Regions from separate parts of the Ruegeria sp. ABF4_144 genome, predicted to be linked through region 2. Evidence: riboswitches for the same ligand, from Rfam matches in the RefSeq annotation. Region 2 holds a riboswitch; each other region holds the start of a gene.
The links. A riboswitch is a leader RNA that binds a small molecule or an ion and turns the genes downstream of it on or off. The one in region 2 is predicted to bind cobalamin.

Region 1: it holds a riboswitch for cobalamin, as region 2 does, so the genes downstream of both, ACXAGD_RS14680 (hypothetical protein) here and ACXAGD_RS13645 (DUF4198 domain-containing protein) in region 2, are expected to answer to the same signal.
Region 3: it holds a riboswitch for cobalamin, as region 2 does, so the genes downstream of both, ACXAGD_RS07795 (aromatic ring-hydroxylating oxygenase subunit alpha) here and ACXAGD_RS13645 (DUF4198 domain-containing protein) in region 2, are expected to answer to the same signal.

Annotation. Positions count from the first base shown of each region.
Region 1 covers NZ_JBSWWK010000001.1:2,936,247-2,942,461, reverse strand. The annotation lists gene ACXAGD_RS14700 (YbaB/EbfC family nucleoid-associated protein) at 1-291, opposite strand, end outside; gene ACXAGD_RS14695 (hypothetical protein) at 303-590, opposite strand; gene ACXAGD_RS14690 (DNA polymerase III subunit gamma/tau) at 677-2,428, opposite strand; gene ACXAGD_RS14685 (protein-tyrosine phosphatase family protein) at 2,560-3,063, shown strand; gene ACXAGD_RS14680 (hypothetical protein) at 3,065-3,472, opposite strand; cobalamin riboswitch at 3,556-3,776, opposite strand; gene ACXAGD_RS14675 (alpha/beta hydrolase family protein) at 3,918-4,775, shown strand; RNA gene ffs (signal recognition particle sRNA small type) at 4,815-4,913, opposite strand; gene ACXAGD_RS14665 (bifunctional 2',3'-cyclic-nucleotide 2'-phosphodiesterase/3'-nucleotidase) at 4,953-6,215, opposite strand, start outside.
Region 2 covers NZ_JBSWWK010000001.1:2,725,749-2,731,963, reverse strand. The annotation lists gene cbiQ (cobalt ECF transporter T component CbiQ) at 1-16, opposite strand, end outside; gene ACXAGD_RS13655 (cobalt ABC transporter permease) at 16-573, opposite strand; gene cbiM (cobalt transporter CbiM) at 570-1,181, opposite strand; gene ACXAGD_RS13645 (DUF4198 domain-containing protein) at 1,185-1,970, opposite strand; cobalamin riboswitch at 2,101-2,307, opposite strand; gene ACXAGD_RS13640 (hypothetical protein) at 2,819-3,025, shown strand; gene ACXAGD_RS13635 (DUF3604 domain-containing protein) at 3,935-5,854, opposite strand; gene pdxR (MocR-like pyridoxine biosynthesis transcription factor PdxR) at 5,983-6,215, opposite strand, start outside.
Region 3 covers NZ_JBSWWK010000001.1:1,531,153-1,537,367, forward strand. The annotation lists partial or broken gene ACXAGD_RS07785 (pyrophosphohydrolase domain-containing protein) at 18-353, shown strand; gene ACXAGD_RS07790 (FAD-binding oxidoreductase) at 412-1,494, opposite strand; gene ACXAGD_RS07795 (aromatic ring-hydroxylating oxygenase subunit alpha) at 1,500-2,723, opposite strand; cobalamin riboswitch at 2,836-3,039, opposite strand; gene ACXAGD_RS07800 (LysR family transcriptional regulator) at 3,438-4,328, shown strand; gene ACXAGD_RS07805 (hypothetical protein) at 4,442-4,564, shown strand; gene ACXAGD_RS07810 (pyridoxal-phosphate dependent enzyme) at 4,561-5,547, shown strand; gene ACXAGD_RS07815 (ABC transporter substrate-binding protein) at 5,607-6,215, shown strand, end outside.

The DNA of each region.
Region 1 (6,215 bases), 210 kb from region 2:
CATCTCGGCCTGAGAACGCTCGGCTGCTTTGGTCTGCGCGTCTTTGATGGCGGCCAGGATCAGGTCTTCGACCACTTCCTTGTCGTCGCCATTGAAGATCGACGGGTCGATGTCCAGACCTTTGAGCTCACCCTTGGCAGTGGCGGTCGCTTTGACCAGACCTGCGCCGGATTCGCCGACAACCATCAGGTTGTTTAGCTCTTCCTGCATATCCGTCATTTTGGCCTGCAAATCCTGCGCTGATTTCATCATCTTGGCCATATCGCCCAGACCGCCGAGTCCTTTGAGCATTGTTCTTTCTCCTAATTGCGGGGGCGCAGAGCGCCGTGAATGAGTGTGGCACATATCGCAATTGCCAGCCCAAGGAACAAGAGGGGAGATCCAATGCAACCTTCGCGCATTGCTTCCCATCTGACATCGTCCAATACGGGGCCATAATAATCCCCGCTAACCACAATGGCAGCAAGGAACCACAGCGCGGCGATCACCCATTTGATAACACGTCGATTTCCTGTGATCGCGATCAGGCTGAGACTTACAAGAACTACGATCAACGGGTTGAGGGCCAGTGCTACGAACTCGTCAAGCATGGACGCAGGTCCTGACGTCGGGTCCCATAGCGGTCTTTCTTTATCGCATACTTCGGCCATCGCACTTGAAGCTGCAAAAGAGAGGATCAATCCTCCTCGAAGGGATCCCATTCGTCTTCCACCTCGGGCAGGGCTTCGGTTTCGACCTTGGCAGCGCGTTCTTCCGGTGTCTCAATCCGTTTAATGCGCGCTTTGGGAAACTGCATCAGGACGGCCTGCACCAAAGGGTGCTGCTCGGCCTGCGCCTTCAATGCCAGATCAGCTGCGTCACGGACCTCGGCGATGGTTGCCGCTTCCCCATCGGCGACGATGGACACCGCCCAGCGGTTTCCGGTCCACCGCTGTAGTGCCGAACCGATCCGGGCGGCCAGATCGGTGGGGGCGTTATCCGTCGGTGTGAACTCGATCCGGCCGGGTTGGTAGGATACGAGGCGGACGCCATTTTCAACTTCGACCAACAGTTTCACGTCGCGGTTTGTGCGGATCAGTTCCACGACATGGTCAAAGCTAGGATAGCGCGCAAGGGCTGCTTGGGTGTCTTGGGCCAGCGCGGCGGTGGGTGCGCCAGCAGGGCCGCGCGCTGTTGTGGTATACGAAGCAGGAGCTGGCTGTGCAGGCGCATGGGACGGTACGGCCATGCCGCCTCCGGGGCCGCCGTTCGGCGGGGGTGGAGGTGCATCCTGTAGCCGCTTGATCAGTTCCTCCGGGCTGGGCAGGTCGGCCACATGGGTCAGGCGGATCACGGCCATTTCGGCGGCCATCATCGCATTTGGCGCGGCCGAGACTTCTTCCAGCGCTTTCAGCAGCATCTGCCACATCCGAGTCAGAACCCGCATCGGCAGGGCTTCGGACATCTGTTGCCCACGGGCGCGCTCATCCGGCGAAACCGTCGGGTCTTCGGCCGCATTCGGGGTGATTTTCACGACCGAGACCCAGTGAGTGATCTCGGCCAGATCGCGCAGAACGGCCAGTGGGTCGGCGCCCTCGGCATATTGTGCGCTCAGTTCAGTTAGCGCGCCTGCCGCGTCCCCGCGCAGGATCATGTCCATCAGGTCCAGCACCCGCCCGCGATCGGCCAGGCCCAGCATCGCACGCACCTGATCGGCGCTGGTTTCCCCGGCCCCGTGCGAGATCGCCTGATCCAGCAGAGAGGTCGCATCCCGCGCTGAGCCTTCGGCGGCGCGGGTGATCAAGGCCAGCGCGTCATCGGCGATCTGGGCATTCTCGGCCGCTGCGATCTTGCTGAGCAGGCCGATCATGTCCTCGGGTTCGATCCGGCGCAGGTCGAACCGCTGACAGCGCGATAGAACCGTCACAGGGACTTTGCGAATCTCGGTTGTGGCGAAGATGAACTTCACATGCTCGGGCGGTTCCTCAAGCGTCTTCAGCAGCGCGTTGAAGGCGCTGGTCGACAGCATGTGGACCTCGTCGATGATGTATATCTTGTAGCGCGCACTGGCAGCACGATAGCGGACGCTGTCGATGATCTCGCGAATGTCGTTCACGCCGGTGCGGCTGGCGGCGTCCATCTCCATCACGTCGACATGGCGGCCTTCCATGATGGCCACGCAATGCTCGCACTGACCGCAGGGTTCTGTGGTAGGCTTGCCTTCGCCATCGGGGCCGATGCAGTTCATGCCCTTGGCGATAATCCGCGCCGTGGTGGTTTTGCCGGTGCCGCGAATGCCGGTCATGATAAAGGCCTGCGCGATCCGGTCGGCTTCGAACGCGTTTTTCAGCGTGCGCACCATCGCGTCCTGACCCACTAGGTCGGCAAAGGTTTCGGGGCGGTATTTGCGGGCAAGAACCTGATAGGCGGGGCTGGGCGTGTCGTTCATGTCTGCTCTGTCGGATTCGGGTTCCGATGCAGCGTAGAGACCCCCGCCGCCCGCGTCCACATCCCGCTTGGCGAATTTCTGTTTGCGTCGCAGTTTATGTACCTTAAGCACGTATCAAGGAGGGCCATCTGGTGAGACTGTTTGCAATTCATCCGGTGCAGGTAGGGAACGGTACGGTCGCCCTGTCGCCATTGCCGGGGCGCGCGGGAAATTACGCTCAGGACTTTCACGTTATCCGCGACTGGCAGCCCGACCTGGTGATTTCCATGACCACAGAGGGCGAGATGCTACAGGAGGGTGCCTCCGGATTCGGCGATGACCTGTGCGCCGCTGCAATCGCGTGGGCCCATCTGCCGGTCACGGATTTTGGCGCGCCGCCGCCTGAGGTTCAGGCCGCGTGGTCCGACGTTAGCGCGGCTGCGGCACAGGTTCTGGCCCGTGCTGGCCGCGTGCTGGTGCATTGCCGGGGCGGTTGTGGCCGGTCCGGGATGGTTGCCTTGCGCCTTATGGTAGAACACGGTGAACGCCCCGAGGTGGCGCTGAGACGTCTGCGTGCCGTACGGCCCTGCGCCGTTGAAACCGACGGTCAGTTGGACTGGGCAGCGCAGGCGGCCAGCGCCCGACGGAACAATTAACTCAGAGCGCCGCGTGCTGTTCTGGTAGTGCAACCGGGCTTTGAGCCAGCGTCGAAACCTCAAGCATCGCGTAGGGTGGGTGGGCCAGGACATCGGCGGGCAAAGAGCTGAACACATCCGTGAACATCATGTCTGCATAGCTATCAAGTGAATCGGTAGAGACATCGGGCTCCGCGCCGCAAAAGACTCGAATCTGATCCTGACGCGCGCGAAAGCGGGCGGTACAGCCTTCCGGGCAATGGGTCAGCTCGCTGCTGCCTTCGACCTGGAAATTTGGTGTTGTGGCAGGTGCAGCGGTCTCAATCGCCTGGGTGATGACGCGCGCGACTTGTGCCAATGCCGGGCAGGTTTTTCCGGTGCGCTGGCAAACAGTGGCCGAGAATTCGTGTGTTTTGGTCTTCCAGATCATGATGCGCCCTCCGCGCGCAGAACGGGGGCGTAGAACAGGTGTGACAGCGTGCCGACGACCTGCCCCGGACACCCCGCCCGAGTTTCGGTTTTGGTTCGATGGCAGGTCTCCTGACTTGCGGGTCTACGCGTTGCCGACCTTCCCAGCCTTTCGGCCAGTGGTATCCCGGCATTGCTCACCGCTTACAGTTGCGGGGGCAGTCTCGGCCTTGGTTCGTTCCGGCATTGCCGGGCAGAACCGCACCGTGTTCCCTTTTCATCCCGCCCCAAGATCTGGGTCGAGAACCATCGCGTCATCGCTAGCGGGTGTGGGCGACCTGAGTCAAGCGGGCAAATTGCGCGGACAAGCGGACGTGTGGTCATGCAAGGGCGCTGTTGACTTGTGGGTGGAAACAAGGCGGACTGGAGAAAGTGAACCAATCGGTTCAAAATCTGGAGGCCGTACTATGCTGGACGCTGCACAAGCTGTATCAACCGAGGACTTCCAGTTTCCCTCTGGCGCGGGCAGTCTGTCTGCGCGCCTGTACCTGCCCGCTTCGGCACCCAGGGTTGCCGTGGTCATTCACGGCGCAACCGGCGTGCCCAGGGACTACTATCGGCATTTTGCACGTTGGCTGGCCGAGGTGCAGGGAATGGCCTGTCTGACCTATGACTACAGTGATTTTGGCCATTCTTTAAGCGGGCCGTTGAAAGCATCGCAGATTAAAATGGCCGATTGGGCCTTGATCGACATGCCTGCGGCCCGGGCGGAGATGCGCCGCAGGTTCCCTGACGCGCAGCAATGGAGCATCGGTCATTCTGTCGGCGGGATGTTGGGGCCGATTCAACCGGATATCGATCAGATCGACCGCATGATTTGCGTCTGCGCTGGTCCAGTAACGGTGTCAGACCACCCTTGGCCTTACCGAGCGTTGGCTTTGCTGTTCTGGTACGGTCACGCGCCCGTGGCGGTGAAAGCACTTGGGTACCTTCCGGGAAAGGCGCTGGGATTCGGAGCTGACTTGCCTGCAAGCGTCTATTGGCAGTGGCGGCGGTGGTGTACCGCTCCGCAAAACTACTTGCCCGAGATTGGGGTAACTCTGCCCGAGGCCCGCTGGGCGCAGTCAGAGACACCCGTCGACCTGTTCACTTTCGAAGACGACGATCTTGTACCGCCCGCAGCAGTCTGGCGGTTGGCAGACCTGTATGGGCCGCATGCGCGCCGTCACCTGTTGTCTCCAGATGAGTTCTGCCTGCCGGACGTGGGGCATATCGGTGCCTTCGCCCGCCGCAATGCCGCCCTCTGGCCACGGTTGATCGCATGACATCGCCTGTTCCGGCGATTTACATGCACTGAAGGGAAGAAGTGAGAGGTTGGACATCGACCCAAGCGGGGCTCGTTGTGGCTGCTTCCTTCCGGACCTGACCAGGTTGGCGAGGCGCTCGCCCGCGCCAACCTCTCATCGGTCGATATAGGCAACAGGCGCGGAAAAGACAACCCGTCAGAGCGTCAAACGGATCAGCAAAAAGCCGTCATCGTCCTCTCTGACCAGCTGTGGGGCGTATTCCTCAAGCTCGGCAATGTGATCGCGGGCCTTCGGACCGGTCCTGAGCAGAGCTGTCGCCCCCGGCAACGGCTTAAAGCGAAAGGCGCGGGGGGCGTTTGCCATCGAATCCCGGGGCAGGGCACCCGACAGGTAATTCTGCAAAATCTGCTGGACGGGCTGAGCAGGCAGCGCGACCGGCTCGGCGTGGTCGACAAAGGGGAAATGTCCCCCTCCGTTGGCACGGTAATTGTTCAGCGCAACGACAAAGCGCTGGTCAGCGGCCACGGGGCGCCCCTCGAATCGGATATCGTGAATGCGGCGATGCGCAAGATTGGTCAGGCGCCCTAAATCGTCAAAGCGCGAAGGCTGCGAGAGGTCGATCTGATAACTTAGCCCCTGGAGAACGTCGAAGTTATGACCGGCACGGCTGGGGTCGACCAGATCGGTTTCAAAGTCTGGCTTAATCTGATTGAAAACGCATACCGACATTTCCAGCCAATCGCTGATCTGCGCGCCATTCACGACCACAGCCTGCAATTCGTTGGGAAATACGTACAGATCGTTGATGTGACGCAGGAATACCTGCCCCGGTGGCACATCCGTGTAAAAGCGCGGCCCGGCGCGCCCTCCGAACTTTGAAGGAGCCACCGCGGATAGAAGAGGCAGCTCTGCTAAGGGCGTTCCTTGCAGATGTGGACGCAGGGCCGCTGCCTGTGCTGCGGCAACCAATGCAAGCCCCCTGTCCGGGGCGCAAAAGCTGAAATAGCTGTGCAGATGCCGGTCTGTTCGCCCCATGGGCTGTGCAGCGTGACGGCGTGTTTCCGAATGGCCTTTGGTGAACACGCGCAGCAATTCAGGATCTTCTGCAACCGGCTGGACCAAGCCGTCAGTGCCGACTGGGCAGACCGAGCGCAATTCGGCGCTGTGATCCTGAATGGCCCAAGTTCCGTCATATGCCCTGTTTAGAATGAGGTCGATCACCCCCAGATTTGACCCGGCCGGGCCCGGCATGACCACCGGTTTTCCGTGGACCCGCCCCCGGATGGCGTCGACATGGTCCAACCCCTCATGAGCAGGGCCGGGAAGCGTCAAGTGGGAATGCCCCGCGATCACGGCGTCAATGCCGTCGATGGCAGCCATTGGGATGATCGCATTTTCCATGTCGGGTTCTGCATTGGGTGATCCCAACCCTGTATGCGCCAGCGTCAGGATCAGATC
Region 2 (6,215 bases):
CCAGCGCGTGTGCCATCAGGCAGCCAACTTCCGGCGCGCGGCCAGATAAAAGCCCAGCCCGAACAGCCCGACAATATAGCCGATCCCGCCGAGGATGGTCTGAAGATCGTTCTGTTCGCGATAGGCCGCAATTTCTCGGCGAAGCGGGCGCATCTCGTCGCGGACGACTTTGGCAATCACCTGTTGCTGTTCGGCGTTGAAAGACGCTGCATCACCTGTGGTGGTCGCGGCAGGCGTTTCAATGGCTTCGACACCCATGATTTCGGCCACTTCCGCGGCAGGCATGGTAATTTCAGCGATGTGGCCCGCGCCGAGATCCGCGAAGAATGTATGCGTAACGGCTGAAGTTGGTGTGTAGATAAAGAACCCGTCCGCGTCTGTGACCACGCGACCCAACTCGGTCCCGTCCGGCCCGGTTACGACAACCTCGGTATCGCTTGCCATATCGCCGTTTGAAAACCCAAGTTCACCTTCAATGGCGTCGCCCGATGCAAAGACACCTGCGATGACCTTATGGGCCAGCGCGGGCAAAGGCGCGCAGCAAAAGGCCAGAATTAGAACCAGATGCTTCATGTGGTTGCCCCTTTGACAAAGAGTTCCGGCTTAACCTTGCGAGCTAGTAAAACGGCGAACCCGGTCAACACCGCTTCGATCACCATGACGGGGATATGCGCGAAAAAGACAAGCTTGGCGGCGGGCAGGAATTCATCGCCGGACAAAGCCAGCGATATGGCAACCATCCCGGTTGTGGCGGCGATAGCGAAAGCGCCCCCAACACCACCCCAGATCGCGCCGTGCAGGGGTGAGCCACTTGCGATCAGGCGGCCAAACACCATACCTGCCAGAACGGCAGGCAGTGCGATATTAAGGGTATTTATCCCCAAAACCGTCAGCCCGCCAAAGCCAAAGAAAACAGATTGCAGCAAAAGCCCGACGAACAACGCCGGGAAGGCGGCCCAGCCGAGCAACAGCCCGGCCAAGCCATTCAGGATCAAATGCACCGACGACGGACCAATGGGGACGTGGATCAGCGAGGCCACAAAAAACGTGGCCGAAAGCACCCCCGCAGTGGGGATGCGATCAAGGTCCAGCGACCTGAGACCCATTGCTATCCCACCCGCGGCAGCAACTGCGCCGCCAATGACAACCGGGTTGGACAGGGCTCCGTCGACGATGTGCATTTCTTACTCCATGTCCCAGGCGCGGATCCAGATGACCGCATCCTGGCTGAGTTCTTTGCCCTCATGCTCTGTTGCCCGGCCTGCACCAAGTGCGGCAAAGCCCCAGTAGCCGGCCTTTGGTACGCCGAACGAGAAATAGCCGTTGTCGTCAGAAATGGCGACCACAGCACCGCCGGGCATCGGCGAAACGGACGGAGTGGAGGACGCAGCGCTGTCCATGTCCGGCTCGGCGGCCATGTACTCGATCTCGATCTCGGCACCTGCAACCGGCTGGCCATCGGCCAGAACGCGTCCGGTGAAGGTCGAGCCCGCGATGACGTTGGTCGGCTTGTTCAGCGGAATGATCTCGGTCGGTAGTCCAACCGGGTTCATCCAGTCGGTCGGCAGCTCGTTGCGGTTCAGGAACGCTTTGGTGAGCTGCTGGATGTAGATATCCTCGGATTCTTCATAGTAAGGCTGAGGAACGGTAACCAACACGTAGTCGCCGGAACGTTTCACAGGAACCGAGCCCTTGAACGCCGCCCCTTCGTTTTCACCACCGGTGAAGCGAACGGGTTCCAGTGTGCCCAGCAGGTCGGTTTTTTCACCGTTGTGGATCACATAGAACTCTTGCGGCTTTTCCAGATCCATGACGTGGCCGTTTTCGAACGGGTGCCAAAAGATCAGTTTGACCGGCACATCGCCCGGTTTCTCGATCATGGTGTTGGTGGTGTATTCCAAAAGGAAATGCGCCTGCGCCATGGCAGGAATTGCCAGCGCAGCGGCAGCCGTGCAGAGCAGCTTTTTCATAAGGTCTTGTCCTTGTCCCGTTGTGCCAACCCCGGCACATAAATTTTGTTTGACGACGGGATAAACGGGACCTTGTGCCCTTTTGTGGGCACCGGCCCGACGCGCACCCCGGCATCGGTGACGCACCCCTTCCGGGGGTGCATGTCTGGCAGGTCTCCTGACTTGCAGGTCAAAGCATCGGACTGGCCTTCCCGGGAAAAAATCCCAGTGGCATATCAGCCTTGCTCGCCGCTCACAGTTGCGGGGGCAGTTGCGGCATTGGGTTGTCGTTTGACAGAACCCGCACCGCATTCCCTTTTATCCGGGCGAACCCGGAACCAAACATGCAAAAGCGCATGCCAGACTCATCCGTCGTCAGTCAACTCAAATTTTGCGGCACCTCAACGATTGCTATCTTGCACACTTTCGCGTTGCCCCTCTACCGCGAAGCCTCGCGTTCCGGTCTGGGGGCCTTGAGGATGCTGTTGGTTTTTTAGGGAGCGGGCGGAATTCAGCCGCCTTACAAGCAGCGCGACTATCTATGCCCTCTAAGAAACGCCTGACGCTTTCGTTCAGAGCCTCACTCTTTTGCGCCTGCGTCATGTTGTTCGAAGACAAAGTGGCCCGTGCCTCAGGCGCGCTATTCCCGCATTTTCTCACTCTTTTAACCCGGCTCATGGGAGTGCCAACAAATGGCGCATCCAGCGGCTGATGCTTGGGATACAACCTCGCATCCCGGGGAACGGAGAATAGCCAGATAGGGCAGAATTACATGCAGATCGAGCTAAGAGATTGTGCGTTCGAGCGCGGGGGCAAGTGGAAAGGTAGAGTAGCGAGTATTGCGCCTTCGCTCTTGCTGGGTTTTGTCGGTGGTAGCCGTCACGGCAACGACGGGGCATGCCGAGGTGATCGATAGCGCGCGGACGTCTCCGTTCATCAATGTGGTGGATGAAGACCTGGTTATCAGAGACGCCGGATCGATCGAGGCGAAACCATTGGCCGGACTGGGTTTGGTCGTCTTTGCCCTTCCGGATTGCACAAGCACCCTGACCAACACCGGCGCAGTCCAGGTTTAGGTCAGGGGCAACACCAATGCCGGCAGAGACGTCATCGAGTTGCTGGGCCTGTCTGACAGCTTCGAGAATAGTGACGCGCTGAAGATAGACGTGAATACTGCGAACGGCAGCGCGTTTTTTAACGTGGTTGAAGTTTCAGGCGCGGGTGGGATCACTGGCAGCGCGAGCAGCTCCGGGGCAGTCTTTGGGCGTGCGACAGGCAACAACGCATTCGTAGACGGGGCTATTCGACTGACGTGGGCGGCGGCAGCCTGACCGCCTCCTTGGTAGCGGTACCAATACAGTCGGCGAGGTTGGTTTGAGCTATGAGAAAGCCTTTAATCACGGGGGCAACCTTCGCCTTAAGGCGAGATCGACCCTTGGTGCCGACATATCCACACGGGCTTTGTAGGCCTCCTACGAGTGGCAGTTCTAACCCCGCGCGGGTCCCTGAAGCCGTGTGAAGGCGCACTGGCGGAATTGAGGCAGGTACGCCCCAGAAAACCTCAAGACCGCATCGTTAGCTGTTTGGACCAGTACTGCCGTGCAGACTTTTCGATTGATGGGATCCCAATGAGAAAACCAAAAAGTAATGCAATACTGCTTGGCCTCAAACCCGCTAGTGACGCCAGCTTACTTATGGACCCCGAGTTCTGCGCCCCACGTGTTGCCACGTTACAAAATCCGGACGGTCGAGGTTTTGAAGATCCGGGCCTGAAAGCGGTTCGCGACGCAAAACGTGCCGCGGACTGGTAAGCTTCTACCGGGCGTAGTCCTTGGCGCTGCTTTTTGCGGGTGGTGATCGTGGCGGTGATCTGAGGTCGATTGGAACTCTGCGGAGCATGCGCGCGGGTATTGGGCCTACGGCGTGGGCGCCTGCCCCGAGGGACAGGCTAACACATCGCTCGGACAGTCTAGCTTTACTGCGGTTTAGCCGGGGGTGTACCAGATCGGCGAGGAATAGGCGCGTTCCTGATGGATCAACTGTGCCTCTTTTGGCAGATCGATGCCAAAGCGCAGCTTGTCATACAGCACCCAGCGCGGGGTGGGAATTTCAAGAACCCGCACATAGTAGAAAGCTCGCTCGTTCGGATCGAAGTCAGGATCGGTCCAGACCGTGACCAGTTCGGATGCGCCGATTGTGTTGCTCCAGCTTGCGGTGTCCAGATTTACGGTGTTGCCGACCTCGGGCAGGTTGCCATCCGCGTCCATCTCACGATCATCAGACCAGACCACATTATAGACTTTTTCCTGCAGCGCTCCCTCGGCGTCCAGCCAGCCCTTGACCACCTGAACCCGGTCCAGATTTGCGCCAATCGGGTCGCGCAGAGCGCCGATCAAGAATTTTGGGGCACCATCCCCTTCGCGCGGGCGCAGGTCGCTGCCCATTGGGACGCCTTTAGTGTAGCCGACATCAGCAACAAGCCGGGTCAACAAGTCTTCTTCAGTGAAATCCCAACCGCCAAAGAACCGCAGTCCGATGCGGGGGCCGGTGGTTGCATAAGTTTCCCGGCGTTTGAACGCATCGAAAATGGCCGCACGTGTGTTATCGGCCGCCCAAACAGCAGTGTAACCCGACGCAACCAGCGTATGACCTTCAAATGCCCCCAGATCGCTTTCCACAAACGGGTGCAAGACCCGCGTGGCCGAAGGTTCCGCGCTGACGGACTTGCCGAAATAGTTCTCTTCCTCGGCGGTGGCCAGTGACGTATGGCTGTCGGTCGCTCCACCCATCCCGAACTTATAAGGGTTCACGCCGAACTTTTCTTCCAGCGCCAGACCGCGTTTCAGGGCCTCGCGTGCGTATTCCCCGGCCAGCATGTCTTCGGTTTTCAATTCGGTGATATCCAGATTGCCGACATCCCAGTTTTCATAGTCGGCAAAGGCATCATCGGGGCTAAGGAACGGGTGCGCCTCGCCATCGCCTTTGATTTGTGTGACTTCGTAGTGAGGCTCCCACTTGGCGCGGTTCTGAACATATTCCTCGTCGACCTTGCCACCGTGATAGGTGTCTTCGGTCGGGAACATCCATCCGTTCGACAGGTTGCCGTTATGGGCAAAAGCAACGGCGCGGCCGCCCGTTTTCGACTGATACTCCTCAAGCCAGGCATAGAGCGCTTTGGGATCGGTATCCCCATAAGGCGGTTGCGTCACCGGTGGCACCATCTGCAGCGCCCGGATTGGTCCATCCCTCAGCATCACGTTGCGATGCAAGTTGAACCCCTTAGGAACCGAGGTCCATTCAAACCCGATAAAGGCCGTGAAATTGCCGGGGTCGTTGTGGCGCTCCGCGGCCAGAACGATCTGTTCCCAGGTAAAGGCAAAGGCATCCGCACCGGGGCTGTAGGATTCAAGCAAAAGCTCGGGCAGGGTCATCTGCGAAAAGTTGGTGATGATATCAAACGCCGCTTTCGCCGCGTCTTCGCCACCGGCTTTGTAACCCTCATACCACTCCAATCCCTTCGGTTCGGCCAGAACACCGGGTTTGCCCGCCTGCAGATCGGGGGCAAAACCCATCAAATCGGTGTGGTCGGTTAGCACCATCCAGTCCAGCGGCCGGGCCAGCCTGACGGGTTGGCCAGTCGAGGAAATGACCTGCTCACCTTTGGCGAACCGCCACGCATCATCGGGCAGCAAAGTGTTGCCAAACGCACCGGCGTCTAAGGACAGCCCGGTGTGCAAATGGGTATCGCCCCACAGCGGACGTTCCGGGAAGGACCGATTGGCATAGGGTGAAAATGGTCGTTCAGCAAAGGTCCCCTCGGCGGCTTCCTTGCTGGGGACAGCGTCAGCCATCACACTTGCTGGCAGGAATACCAAAGTGAAAAAGCAGAAAGACAGTCGAAGCATGTGAACCTCCCCCTCACAGACACCGCGATTAGAGTTAAGAAAATATATATCTTGTTTTTACGATATCATGTTGCTTGGCGCATTTGTAAAAAACTTCGAGGGGCGTACGCGCTGCTTTGCGAGGCAGTTCAGGCTTGTGTGCGAAGGATGGTGATCAATCGTTCTGCTGCGTCCGAAAGTATCTCCTCGTCGAAGGCTGCGTATCCCAGCAAGAGCCCTTGCAGTTTTTTAGGAAGTACGCAGTGGTCCGACAAGGCACTGACGCGCAGACCGTTTTGGTCGGCCTGTTTGCTGATCTCAAGATCGGACATCCGAGCAATAAGAGGATCCTTTGCCGACACGCATAAGTGCATTCCGGAGG
Region 3 (6,215 bases), 1.2 Mb from region 2:
GGCACGCGGCGTTCGACGTTCCGGTCGTTGACGCCCCGTCGATCCCCGAGGAGCGCGCGCAGATGCGGCTGGCGATCCTTGAAGAGGAAGTGGCCGAGCTGCGTACTGCAGTTGAGGCTGGTGATCTGATCGAAGTTCTGGATGCGCTTTGCGACATCCAGTACGTGCTCGACGGCACGCTTCTCGAATTTGGCCTGCACGGTTTCAAGCAGGATGCGATGGAAGAGGTCCACGCGTCGAACATGTCCAAACTCGGTGCCGATGGGCGGCCGGTTCTGCGTGACGACGGCAAGGTGCTGAAAGGGCCGGACTTCCGGCGGCCCGATCTGGCCCGCATTCTGCAGCGGACATAGTCAGCGCATCGAAACCGCAGCAAGCGTCAGCCACGCTGCGGTTTCGAATGCAAACCGCCTAAACCTCGACTTCAACCTTGCCGATCGGGTTTGAGCAGCAGGCAAGAATGTAACCTGCCTCGATGTCGTCTTCGGAGATCCCGCCATTGTGGACCATGTGGACCTCTCCGGCCGTTTTCTTGACCTTGCAGGTTCCGCAGACACCGAAAGTACATCCCGACGGAATGTTCAGACCAACCGAACGGGCGGCGGCAAGAACCGTATCGGTCTCAGTGACCTTGGCAGTCACGCCGGAGCTTGCAAACAGGATCTCAGCGCTGCTGTCATCGTCGAGGACAACGTCATCCAACTCAGGCTGATCCGCCTCGGTTTCCACCGGCGCGCCAAAGCTCTCCTGATGGTAGTTGTCCATATCAAAACCAAGACCGGCCAGAGCGTCGCGCACCGCCTGCATGAAGGGTTCAGGGCCGCAGCAATAGACCTCGCGCTCAAGGTAATCAGGGGCCATCAACCCCAGCATCAACTGATTGAACTGACCCTGATATCCCGTCCACGGGCGATACCGATCCGGCTCTTCAACAACGAATTTTAGGTCCAAACCGTCGGTGCGGCTGGCCATCTGTTCCAACCGTTGGCGGAAGATGATCTCGGATGGCCGCTTGGCACAGTTGATGAAGACAACGTCCAGATCACGGCCTTCGTCCCACATGCAGGTTGTCATCGACATCATCGGGGTGATGCCCGAGCCGGCCGAAATAAACAGGTACTTGCCTGCCGCGCTTTGCGCGTTGGAAAACAGGCCCGCAGGCCCAATGGCCTTGATGCGCATGCCGGGTTGCAGGTTGTCCAGCATCCAGCGCGTGCCGATACTGTCGGGTTGCGCTTTGGCGGTGATGGTGATTGACCGCGGGCGCGACGGCGATGACGAGATCGTATAAGTGCGATGCACGATACCCCCGGGCTGGTTCGGTGCCGGGATTTCGAGCGTCAGGAACTGACCGGGGTGATAGGCGAACTGCGCCCCCGAGGGGGCGCGGAACGAAAAGCTGGCGGTGTTGGGCATCTCGGGCACAACCGAGACGCATTCCAGCATCTCGCCATCTTGCCAGATGGCAGAAGAGAGCGTGTTCAGGTCTTTCATTAGCCTTACTCCGCCGCCAGCGTGTTTGGTGCCAGGCGGGCCGACAACGTGTTGCAATACCAATCCACGAACTGCAGAACGCCGGATTCCTGAATTGGCGAGTACGGACCAGGCACATAGGCCGGGCTGTTGATGCCCTGCTGGTTATCCTCGACCACCTGACGATCTTCGTCATTCGTGGCGACCCAAACTTCGGTTAAACGTTTCACGTCGTAATCTACGCCTTCGACCGCGTCTTTGTTGACCAACCATTTGGTCGTGACTTCGGTCTCTGTCGGACTGATCGGAGTGACTCGGAAAACAATCGAATGGTCGGCAAGGAAGTGGTTCCAGGTGGTTGGATAGTGGAACTTCAACAACGATCCCGCATCCGCAAAGGGAGATCGGCCCAACCAGCGGCGCACAGCGGACTTTCCGTCCATCGTATAGCTCTCAGCGCCTTCTTTCAGCGGCATACGCGCCAGACGGTATTGGCCATCATCATTCAGATAGAACTGCGATGGCATGCCCGCAGCCTGACACCGGTCAAAATGGGCCTGCATGTAGGCTGGTGTTTCACCGCCTTCTATCCCTGTTACACCCGGATCGTCGGGGAAAGTTCGGCACAAAGCAGGATGGTTGCCGCCACAGTGATAGCACTCGCGGTTGTTTTCCCAGACCAGCTTCCAGTTGCCGTTCTCGATGATCGAGCTTTCAAAGGCGACCTTGGCATTCCCCAGATCATGCGGCTCAAGATATGGGCGCGCAGTGTTGGCGAAGGTGTCGAAATCTGGCGCATTATCCGCAAGGCAGATGAAGACCAACCCGGCAAGATCGCGGCAATGGACTGTCTTCAATCCATGCTGTTTGGGATCGAAGTCCGGCCCCATGTCACGGGCCCAGAGCAGTGAGCCGTCAAGCTCGTAGGTCCATTGGTGATACGGACAAACCAGTTTGGGCGCATTGCCTTTTGCCGCCTTGCAAATGACGGAGCCGCGATGGCGACAGGTGTTGTGAAACGCTCGGATCTGATTGTCGGCGCCGCGCACGATGATCACTCGGTAAGCCCCGACGTTGTACGTCACGTAGTCGCCTGCTTTCACCAGTTCACAGGCTGGAATGGCAAACAGCCAGTCGCGGTAATGGATGGTTTCAAGGTCGGTCTGAAAAATCTCGGGATCGATATAAAACGCCTGTTCCAGAGCATAGCCCGGGTTTCGACGCGCCAACAGGCTTTGAATAGTGTTCATTTCTGGCTCTCCTGCCGCGCCCCGCGGCATTGCTTGGGCAGATGACAAGGAGGACCTGTCCGGAGGCGTGCGAGGATCACGTCCGAAACCCGTGCCCCCACCGCCACCCGCGGTTTGACATATCTGAGAGGCTGGTTTCCGGACTTAAAAGGGGTTTACACCCGGTTGCGAGACCTTCCCGGGATCCTCGTCCCAGTGGTTGATTGTCGAACCTGACCTTCCTTACCGTTGCGGGGGCAGTGCCGGACTTACACCGGCTTCCCAATTCTCCGCTGTCTTAGAATCAAACAGCGGCACCTCACGACCATCAAACTATTTCAGTCACTTTTGACCGCTGAAATACTTGCGACATTTCCGGAAACAAAACAGACATCGTTTGGTTTCGGTTTTTCATTGGAAAATTCTGGGGCGTGCTGACAACTGACTGGGGGTTTGTCAATTAAGTCGGCAGGTCGTTCTTGCGTTTGAGCCTGTGAGGCGTAGCCTCGGCTCTAGGCTACGCCTTCTGGTGACCAGACGTCGATCACACTCTCTGTAGGATCAAATTGGCCACGTGGTCCGGGATATCGTGAGAACTAGCATCGCCGCCATATTTCCACCCGAGGTGACTTTCACTAGACTGTGCCAGTGCAAAATTTGAGAGGCACCCCTCAAATGCAAAAAGGTAAGTCATTGTCAGGGAAGAACATCCCTGAAAGATCAGCACCGGTTCAATTGAGCCTTCACGGTGCCGATTTGAAACTCTTGCAGGTCTTTGCGCATGTGGTTGAGGCCGGCGGGTTGTCTCCCGCTCAGTACGGTCTGAACATGAGCCTGTCCGCTATCAGCGCGGCCATTTCAAATCTGGAAACCCGCTTGGGGTTTCGCCTGTGCGACCGTGGACGCGGCGGGTTCCAACTGACCGAAGGCGGGCACCTTGTATACGAGGAGCTGCGACCGCTCAGCCAGGCCATCGGAACATTCACCAGATCGGTCGAGGCGTATAATGGTGACATGCACGGTCAATTTAGCATCGCAATGGACGACGCGATCATGACCAATCTGCGTTGCCCGATCTATAAAGTGATCCAGAAGTTTGCCGCGCAGGCGCCCGAGATTTCCCTGAACATCGCCATCATGAGCGCCCCACAGATGGAACGGGCGCTGCTCAACAATGAACTGAATATTGCCATCGGTCCCTTTCGGGAACTGTCCGCAGCGCTGAAGGCCGAGACCGTTAATGTTGAAAGACAGCTATTATGTTGTGGCCGCGCCCATCCCGCCTTTGATCTTGAAGATGAACAAGAGATCGAACAGGCGGTCACCAAAGCAAGGTATTCTGAACGCAGCTTTGACGACCGGGACAAAACACAACCACACGGTCTTTTCACTAGCGCCGCGACGGCGGCCACGATGGAAGCCATGTTGGGCATGGTGCTGAGCGGCTTGTATCTGGGCTACCTGCCCCGGCACGCCTGCGAACCGTGGATTGAGAACGGCGAATTGAAATCTCTTCTGCCTAAAGTTTACGCTTACGACACCGACATAAAACTGGCCAGCCGCAAGGGCCACGGGGACAAGCGCGTCGAGCTTTTCCTTAAAACGCTGGCTGAAGTTCAGAACTGACCCCAATTACTTTTGAACGGTTAAAAGTTTACTTCTGAAAATACAGATTTTTCCTCAATGCGTGCCTGCCATGATTTGGAGATGTCCAAGTCGGAGGCCCAGAATTGAAACGCATGCGTTCGGTATACCCATCAGTGCCCGGAATCGGCTTTTGGGCCCGCATCCCTGCGCTGGATGCCCCGACGGTCATCGTGACACGCGGCGATGCTCTTTTCATGACAGGAGATCTGGCATGATTTCGCCCAGCAGCTACGTCTCGCTCCAGGACATCATGCGCACCGCGCAGCGGATTGCTCCGATCGTACGCAAAACGCCATTGGTGTTCTCAGAAGCACTGTCTGAGCGCGCCGGGTTTGAAATCTGGCTCAAACTTGAGAACCTGCAAACCACCGGCAGTTTCAAGCTCAGGGGGGCGTCAAACCGCATTCTCCAGCTTAGCGACGAAGAAAAGGCGCGTGGCATCATTGCGGTGTCCAGCGGCAATCATGGCCGGGCCGTCGCGTATCTGGCGAAGCGCCTTGGCGCAGCAGCACGGGTGGTCGTTTGTTCGCTATGTCCTGAAAACAAACGTCAGGCGATGCGAGACCTTGGCGCCGAAGTGATTGTGTGCGGGGACACCCAGGACGAGGCTCAGGATCACGCCGATCGGCTGATCGAACAGCACGGTTATACCTGGGCTGATCCCTATGACGATCTGCATGTCATTGCCGGTCAGGGTACAATCGCGCTTGAAGCGCTAAGCGATCTTCCCGATGCAGATATGATCGTCGCCCCTTTGTCCGGCGGTGGTCTGCTGTCCGGTATCGCATTGGCCACAAAATCGATTTCTCCTGAGATAGCAGTGGTTGGTTCGTCGATGGAGATAGAACCCGGCATGGTGCGCAGCCTCGAAGCGGGCAAACCTGTTCATGTCGACGAACATCCCAGCCTGGCCAGTTGCATCACAGGCGCGATCGGGATGCGTAATCGTTATACGTTCCCGATTGTACGTGACTTCATGGATCGCGCGGTCCTGATCGCCGAGGACGCTTTAGCCCCCGAAATGGCGATCTTTGCTGAAACCGAAGGCATGATCGTTGAGGGCGGCTCCATAACATCCGTAATCGCTGCCCTCAGCCCCGAGGTGCGGGACATGACACCCACCCGAGCCATTGTGGTGATCACCGGCCGAAACATCAGCCTTGAGACTTTCCAATCAGCAGTAGCAAGCCGCTGCTGAAGCACAAAAACCCGTACACGCCGAGGCCAAACCGCCCCGGTCAACAGAGGAGAACACTCATGAAGTTCGTTACCAAAACACTCGCTGGCCTGACCGTAATGGTCGGTCTTTCTGCCACTTCAGCGCTTGCCGAAGATAAGCTGCGCCTCGGCACTGAGGGGGCCTTCCCTCCGTTCAACTTCATCGATTCCTCAGGTAAATTGGCCGGTTTCGATGTGGATATCGGTTTAGCGCTCTGCGCTGAAATGGGTCGCGAGTGTGATCTGGTCGCGCAGGACTGGGATGGCATCATCCCCGGCCTGATCGCCAACAAGTATGACTTTGTGATCGCCTCGATGTTCATCACCGAAGAACGCAAGAAAAAGGTCGCCTTTTCCGACCCCTACTATCTGGCGGCCATGAGCTATGTTGCGCCCAAAGATGCAGGCATCACCGATTTCTCGGCCGAGGCACTTTCTGACAAAACCTTTGGCGCGCAATCGGGCACCACACAGGCAGATTTCATTCAGGCGATCTATCCCGATGCCGACCTGCGCCTTTATGCAACGCAGGACGAAGCCAACCTCGATATGGCCAGCGGACGGATCGATATCATGGTCGGCGACACCATCCCGTTGAGCGAATGGGTCAACAAAACCGATGACGGTGCCTGCTGCGAGATTGCGGGT